2 regions of the Vibrio rumoiensis genome follow, and region 2 is predicted to be linked to the other one. Evidence: riboswitches for the same ligand, from Rfam matches in the RefSeq annotation. Region 2 holds a riboswitch; the other holds the start of a gene.
What was found. Region 2 has a riboswitch for thiamine pyrophosphate ahead of thiD (bifunctional hydroxymethylpyrimidine kinase/phosphomethylpyrimidine kinase). Riboswitches for the same ligand answer to the same signal wherever they lie in the genome.

Region 1 (4,217 bases), on a different replicon from region 2:
ATCTATCCTTGGCATTAATATTAATTATATTAGGTAGATATATGTCTCATCCACTAAACGCTAACCCAAAGCTGTTTGCTCAAATCCTCCGATGGATTGCCATCATTATTCCTGTTGCATCTGTTATCGGTGCGCTTAATGCTTTTTTCTTATGGATACTCTCTGAAGCGACTGCAATTCGTGAAGCGAATATTTGGCTTCTTTATCTATTGCCATTTGCAGGTTTAGTTATCGTTTATTTATATAAAGAATTGGGGAAAAACTCTGACGGTGGGAATAATCTCATAATGGATGAGATACATCAGCCTGGAGCAGGTATACCAACAAGAATGGGGCCTTTAGTTTTATTAACAACAGTGATTACCCATTTATTTGGTGGTTCTGCTGGGCGAGAAGGGACAGCTGTACAGATTGGTGGTGCTGCTTCTAATTATTTTGCCAAGTTATTTAAATTATCTGAATCCGATAAACGATTGTTATTAATCTCAGGTATTGCGGCGGGGTTTGGTGCAATTTTTGGCACCCCTTTGACTGGTGCAATTTTTGCGTTAGAAGTACTCGCTATAGGCCGTTTAAAGTACGATGCTATAGTTCCTGCTCTCTTTGCTGCCATTGTTGCAGATATGGTCTGTACGGCTCTAGGAGCTCACCATACCCACTATCGAATAGACTTTTTAGAGTCATATCAGTTACTTGACCATGTTGTGAAAGTCGACCCATTGTTATTGCTTAAAATCTTAGTTGCTGGTATTGGATTCGGATTAGCTGGTTATCTTTTTGGTGAGTTAACTCATTCGTTAAAGGACTTCTTTAAACTGACTTTGAAAAATCCATACTTGATAGTGTTTGTTGGCGGCATCCTAGTGATTTTAATTACTAAGCTTATTGGTAATTATGACTATATAGGCTTAGGTGTCTATAGCTATCGCGAGGGTGGGGTGAGTATTGTTTCAGCTTTCCATCAAGGTGGGGCTGAATGGTATAGCTGGTTATTTAAATTAGTATTAACGGCTCTTACTTTATCGGTTGGTTTTAAAGGCGGGGAGGTTACGCCATTATTTTTTATTGGAGCCACGTTAGGTAATACTTTAGCTTGGGCTCTAGGTGCGCCACCTGAATTGTTCGCCGCGTTAGGTTTTATCGCGGTGTTTGCTGCTGCAACCAATACTCCGCTTGCTTGTACTATCATGGGGGTAGAGCTATTTGGTTCAGAGTACATTTTATATTTTGCCGTTGCTTGTTATACCGCATACTATTTTAGTGGTCATACAGGCATTTACTCTTCACAACGAATTGCAGTACCTAAGTTATTTGATTTAAAAGAGACATCTAGATTTGATGGCAAAATTGGTCAATTACGAGAAACACAATCAAGTTTATTTGCATCATTAGTTAATAGATTAAAAAATAAATAATATATGAGCTGTTAGTTATCAACTTTGTGAATAATAAAGGTTGATGATTATAATTTGAGCGAATATACTTTTCCTACTTGTCGGAGTGCCATAAGGCTGAGACCGCTATGCGGGATCCGTTGAACCTGATCAGGCTAATACCTGCGAAGGGAACGAGAGAAGAGTAATCTATTCACATTACCCCTCTATTTGTGTATCTGTTTCTACAGATCCGCTCTTGTGCATCAAAATCCGTCAAGCATTTACCCTTCGGGGCTTCTAACTCATACAGTTAAAGGAAAATGCTATGTCGTCAAGTCGTAAACAAGCCAGAATGGACGCTAAGAATTTTATCGATTCTCTGTCTGTACAACCGTATCCCAATTCTCAAAAAGTTTATATTCAAGGTAGTCGCTCGGATTTACGTGTTCCGATGCGTGAAATTAGCCTTTCTAACAGCTTGGTAGGTGGTACGAAAGATAACCCTATTTTAGAGCCTAATGAACCTATCCAAGTTTATGATACCTCTGGTTTTTATACTGATCCCAACTATCAAATTAACTTATATGAAGGGCTTCCTAAGCTAAGAACCTCTTGGATTGAAGAACGAACGGATACTGACATTCTTGACTCCGTCAGCTCTGCCTTTACGCAACAGCGTTTGGATGATGACACGTTAAATGACCTTAGGTACGGAAACTTACCTCCAATTCGTCGAGCGAAACCTGGTTGTTGTGTAACGCAATTACACTATGCAAGGAAAGGTATCATTACCCCTGAAATGGAGTTTATCGCAATACGTGAAAATATGGGGCGCCAGAAATTTGCTGATGAGCAATTGAATCAGCAGCACCCGGGGCAAAACTTTGGTGCACATTTACCTCAAGAAATTACCCCAGAATTTGTTCGTCGTGAAGTCGCAGAAGGGCGAGCAATCATTCCATCCAACATCAACCATCCAGAATCTGAGCCGATGATTATCGGCCGTAATTTCTTAATTAAAGTGAATGCAAACATTGGAAATTCATCGGTGTCATCCTCTATTGAAGAAGAAGTAGAAAAGCTGGTTTGGTCGACACGTTGGGGAGGCGATACCGTAATGGACCTTTCTACTGGGCGTAATATTCATGAAACTCGTGAGTGGATTCTGCGTAATAGCCCGGTGCCAATTGGTACAGTCCCGATGTATCAGGCATTAGAAAAAGTAAACGGAGTTGCTGAAAATCTTAATTGGGAAGTGATGCGCGATACTTTAATTGAGCAAGCAGAACAAGGCGTAGATTACTTTACTATCCATGCTGGCTTATTACTGCGTTATGTCCCTATGACAGCAAAACGAGTTACCGGTATTGTCTCGCGCGGCGGCTCAATTATCGCTAAGTGGTGTTTAGCTCATCACCAAGAAAGCTTTCTTTATACTCACTTTCGAGAGATCTGTGAAATTTGTGCTCAGTATGATGTTGCTCTTTCTCTTGGTGATGGTTTGCGTCCAGGTTCGATTGCTGATGCTAACGATGAAGCACAATTTTCCGAGTTACGGACTCTAGGTGAACTGACTAAGATTGCTTGGGAATATGACGTTCAAGTTATGATAGAAGGCCCTGGCCACGTTCCTATGCACATGATCAAAGAGAACATGGATGAGCAATTGAAGCATTGCCATGAAGCGCCGTTCTATACATTAGGTCCACTTACTACCGATGTTGCACCGGGTTATGATCATATCACTTCTGGTATTGGCGCTGCGATGATTGGTTGGTTTGGTTGTGCCATGCTTTGTTATGTCACACCCAAAGAACACTTAGGTTTGCCAAATAAGGAAGATGTGAAAACAGGCTTAATTACTTATAAATTGGCAGCACATGCAGGCGACTTAGCGAAAGGCCACCCAGGCGCTCAAATTCGTGATAATGCGTTATCTAAAGCACGTTTTGAATTTCGTTGGCATGACCAATTTAATCTCTCGCTCGATCCAGAAACCGCATTGGCTTTTCATGATGAAACATTGCCTCAAGAGTCTGGCAAAGTTGCCCATTTTTGTTCTATGTGCGGACCGAAATTTTGTTCGATGAAAATCTCTCAAGAAGTTCGTGAATATGCCAAAGACAGTGATCAAGTTTTAGCAGATCAAGCTATTGAGGTGAAAATGGTCGGTGACCCACGTGAAGGAATGAAAGCTAAATCACGTGAATTTCTTGAAACTGGCTCAGAGCTTTATCATCCCGCAATACAAACAAAGGATAAGGTATTGGCAGAGCAAGAGGATAAGTCATGAATACGCTTATCTTTAATGGAGCTAAGGAACCTTTACTTAAACAGCAACTTCAATCTTGTATGGAAGCGGCTCAGCAAGCTGGATTTACGCTTCCTGATGTAGCGTTTTCAGAATTGCCAGCAATCGGTGACTTATCGACAGTGGTACATTTACCATCTGGTCCCAAGGTGATCTCTGCAGCATTTGGTATTGAGAAGCGAATTAAAGGCAGCGATGTTGCTTTGTGTTATCAGAATGAAGTAGATGCATTACTTGTTACTGAAGACGATGTTAGCTTAATTTCGGTGGCAGTAAATAATGGCGACATACTTACTGATAAAATCAGGCTGAAAGGTGGGGTTTCAGTTGATTTACATACTGTTAATTTAAAGTGGAATCATGAGTCGACTATTCGTCATTATTGTTGGTTCATCATGGCTTTGGGCTTAAGTTTCACTTTTGAAGATGCCTCTATTATTGCAAATGCTGCAGTGAAACAATACCAAAGTGTTTCACGTGAAACATGGCCGGTTGATGCTCACTTCTTCCCACAACTCGCTCAAGAAGCC
Region 2 (4,217 bases):
TATGCTCGCTTTTCATTTTAACTTTAATGCGAAATATGCTCAGAGCGTTCCCAGCTTAGTACTGGCCTGTATCCAGCTCTTTGTGGTCGGTGTTATTGGAACGATAGCTTCACTGATATTGGAAGAGTGGCCAGAGCATGTTTCAGAAACCACCTGGATGTGGCTCGCCCTCAGTACCATTGTCGCCACTAGCTTACGTTATGTGATGCAAACCATGGGGCAAAAACTTACCACCTCAGGCAATGCAGCCATTATTATGATTTTGGAGCCCGTATGGGCGAGTTCATTAAGTGTGGTGTTTTATGGCGATGATATGCCAGCAGGAAAAGTAATTGGTTGTACTCTAATCCTATGGTCGCTCTTTGTTTACAGAGGTGGTGCTAAATTATTAGAAAGACGGCAACAGACGCTACCGCCTAAATCGAGTAAATAACTGCGACTGGTATATACCCAATTATTTTGGTTTGGTGGATGTAAGCAACAACGCTGCAGCATCAAGTGCGAAGAGTATAAAAATGATGAACGGGACCCGCGCCCTTACCTACATTAAGCTCATCGGCATGAGTTAGTGCTCTTGATAAATACTGCTTAGCATGTCCAACAGCTTCAGTGAGCTCAAAACCCTGCGCTAAATAAGACGCGATAGCAGAAGAAAGTGTGCACCCTGTTCCGTGAGTATTTTTGGTGACAATACGTTGGTGTGTATAGACCGCAGTTTGGTTTCTTTGAATAAGCCAATCTCGGCTTTCCTCACCTTTAAAGTGCCCACCTTTTAATAAAATATCTACGTTATGTAATTCTGAATGGGCTTTTAGCTTTTCAATAAACCCCTCAATTTCACGTTCTGACTTTGGTTCCGGCTCGCCAATTAATAAGCCCGCTTCGGGTAAATTTGGCGTTATGAGCCTTACTAATGGAATAAGCTTTTCTTTCAGCGTGTTAATGGCGGATAGTTGAATTAATGGGTCACCACTGGTGGCAACCATAACTGGATCTAACACCACATTCATTAAGTTATAGTGCGCTAACTTTTGGGCAATCACTTCAATCACACTACTATCATTAAGCATCCCTATTTTCACAGCTGCAATATTTATGTCTGAAAAGATGGCATCTAATTGCTGGCCAACAAATTCAGCAGAAACAGGGAAAATAGCATCGACACCTTGGGTATTTTGCGCAGTAAGAGCCGTAATCGCAGAACAAGCAAAACCACCAGTAGCAGAAATCGCTTTAATGTCGGCTTGAATGCCTGCGCCACCGCCAGAATCGGAGCCGGCAATGGTTAAAACATTAGGAATTTGAGGGGGAGATGTGTGGTATTGTTGGGACATAACATACTTCCTTATACGTGTGGAAGTAATATACATGCAGAGATAGAAGAGCGACCTACCACACGTTAATATTAGTTCCCTACGCCAGTGTTAATTGGATCAGGTTCAACGGGTCTCACAATTGTGATCTCAGCCTAATGGCTCCCCGACTAATGAAGCCTAATCTAAAGATTTGCCTCCATAATGTAAAGGCTAAATTAATTCACTTGTATTAAGCAATCATTAAGTTTCATTCGTTATTCTAGTGACTTCTATTTATTTGCCACTGTTAAGGAAACGCTATGGACATCACCTCTCCTTTTTTTCATTACTTAAAACAGCATCAATCAACTGCCATTCGCCACCTACATCTAACCGTGATGATGCTAGTACTCCTGGAAGTGTTACTCAGCAATATTATGCACGTGAATAAACAAGGAGAAATCGGTCAAAGCACGTTAGAGTATTTGGGAACATGGGCACATATCGTAGTCGGTATCAGTCTCGTGTTCTTTGGAAGCCTTTTTATTGTCGTCGCCTTTAAACAACGTGGATTTAAATATTACTTTCCATATCTTTGTAACCAGTGGCAACCGTTAAAATCTGACATTAAATTGCTCACTCAATTGACCTTGCCAGAATCAAAACCCTACGGTATTTCTTCTTGTATTCAAGGGTTGGGACTCGGTGCTTTATGTCTTGTTTATATAACCGGTATCAGTTGGTTTATCAGTTGGAACTTAAACCTCACTCTTGCGCCTAACCTATTACACTGGCATAAAACCTTAACAGGATTGGTTGAGGCTTACTTAGTTGGCCATGGTGTGATGGCAATCGTTCATATTTACAACCCGCTCAAACTAAAACGAGAAGTAATCAACTAACCCATTAACCAGAATAGGACGCATTGAATGGACACATGGCTGCTAGAACATCAAACCCTACTTCGAGCCAGTGTCTTTTTCATGGTCTTTGTTGTCATGGCCGGTTGGGAGCAGTTGGCCCCGAAAAAGCATCTCAGCCAGCCTAAATGGTATCGCTGGATAAACAATTTAAGTTTGGTGTTTTTTAATAGCTTTCTATTACCTTTCACTTTGCCATTTCTAGCGGTGGCAATGGCTTATCTTGTCGAAAGTCAGCAGCTCGGCCTTTTCTATTGGTTGAATACACCGACATGGTTCAACCTCATCCTCAGTCTTATCTTATTGGATATGATTATTTACTGGCAGCATCGACTATTCCATCGAATTCCCCTGCTTTGGCGTTTACATCGCGTTCATCACGCCGATCAAGATATCGATGTCACCACCGGTTCTCGTTTTCATTTCATTGAGATTTGGCTTTCAATGCTGATTAAACTCGTGACGATTGCTGTATTAGGGATTTCTCCTCTAGCTGTTTTTGTATTCGAAGTCATCCTCAACGCCAGTGCAATGTTTAACCATAGCAATATTTCACTGTCTCATCGTATTGATCAGCGTTTAAGGAAATGGATCGTCACGCCAGATATGCACCGAGTGCATCATTCGATTCACCGAAATGAAACTGACAGCAATTACGGGTTCTGTTTATCCATTTGGGATCGTTGGTTTGGTAGTTATATTGACCAACCGAAAGAAGGACATCAAAAGATGGTGATTGGGATTTCTTTGTTTCGAACGCCTCAAGAGCAATCGCTATGGCGGATGTTATTGCAGCCATTTAGAAAACAATAACGCAAGCCGAAGCCTGCGTTATGAATTCTTATATATTATTTGACCATCATGAAATCGATCTATTGGTAATGTTCATACATTTTATCTAACGAAATAGATAAACCATTCTCTGTCACTACCCGAACATGCTTATGGGTAATCTCGCGGATATTAGACACTCCACAAGAATGCGCCATAATGCCTAAACTGTAGTTGATGAAATGATTGTAATTCGCCACACGTTCAGTTTTATTCGTAACATCTAAACCTTGTTGACGCTTCACATCTTGTGTTGCGATGCCGGTTGGGCAGGTATCTTTGTTACACTGTAATGATTGAATGCAACCCAGTGCAAACATATAACCACGAGCACTGGTCACAAAATCGGCCCCCAGCGCAATCGCCCATGCTACTTTGGACGGTGTGATAAGTTTACCCGATGCAATCACTTTAATTCGATCGCGCAACCCATGATGCTGAAGGCGCGAAACCACATAAGGTAAGCTTTCTTTTAAAGTTAAACCGACGTAATCCATCAAAGGTTGCGGCGCGGCTCCAGTTCCGCCATCTGCGCTATCAATGGTAATAAAATCTGGGGCGCTTTCTTCACCGCGATGCTTAATCGCTTCTAACAATTGGTCAATCCACTCATAAGCACCGATCACCGCTTTAAAACCGACAGGCTTACCCGTCGTCTTTCGAACAAACTCAACCATATCTAATAAATCAGACACATTACGAATATCAATATGGCCATTTGGGCTAATCGAATCTTGCCCTTCTGGTATACCACGAATGTGAGCAATTTCTGCTGTCACTTTTTTACCGGGCAAAATACCACCTTTACCCGGCTTCGCACCTTGACTCATTTTAATTTCAAACATGCGAACTTGTTCATGAGATGCCGCTTGTTTCAGTTTTTCAGCACTTAAATGGCCAAGTTCGTTACGGACGCCATATTTAGCTGTGCCAATTTGCACCACTAAATCAGCTCCACTTTCTAAATGATAAGAAGTGAGCCCTCCTTCTCCTGTATTCATCCAACAACCTGCTTTCTTCGCTCCTTGAGATAACGCACGTACTGCAGGCTTAGAGATCGCGCCATAGCTCATGCCTGAGATATTGAATATGGATTTTGTGGTGTACGGCTTTTGGGCATAAGGGCCAATCGTTACTTCACCAGGTTCGGTAGCATCTTGATCTAAGGTGG

Region 1: another riboswitch for thiamine pyrophosphate. It lies ahead of thiC (phosphomethylpyrimidine synthase ThiC); the one in region 2 lies ahead of thiD (bifunctional hydroxymethylpyrimidine kinase/phosphomethylpyrimidine kinase).

Annotation. Positions count from the first base shown of each region.
Region 1 is NZ_AP018685.1:90,402-94,618, forward strand. Features, by position in the region: gene VRUMOI_RS00450 (voltage-gated chloride channel family protein) at 9-1,415, shown strand; TPP riboswitch at 1,487-1,584, shown strand; gene thiC (phosphomethylpyrimidine synthase ThiC) at 1,702-3,669, shown strand; gene thiE (thiamine phosphate synthase) at 3,666-4,217, shown strand, end outside.
Region 2 is NZ_AP018686.1:662,663-666,879, forward strand. Features, by position in the region: gene VRUMOI_RS15450 (DMT family transporter) at 1-433, shown strand, start outside; gene thiD (bifunctional hydroxymethylpyrimidine kinase/phosphomethylpyrimidine kinase) at 495-1,334, opposite strand; TPP riboswitch at 1,394-1,492, opposite strand; gene VRUMOI_RS15460 (cytochrome b/b6 domain-containing protein) at 1,616-2,197, shown strand; gene VRUMOI_RS15465 (sterol desaturase family protein) at 2,237-3,028, shown strand; gene VRUMOI_RS15470 (FMN-binding glutamate synthase family protein) at 3,088-4,217, opposite strand, start outside.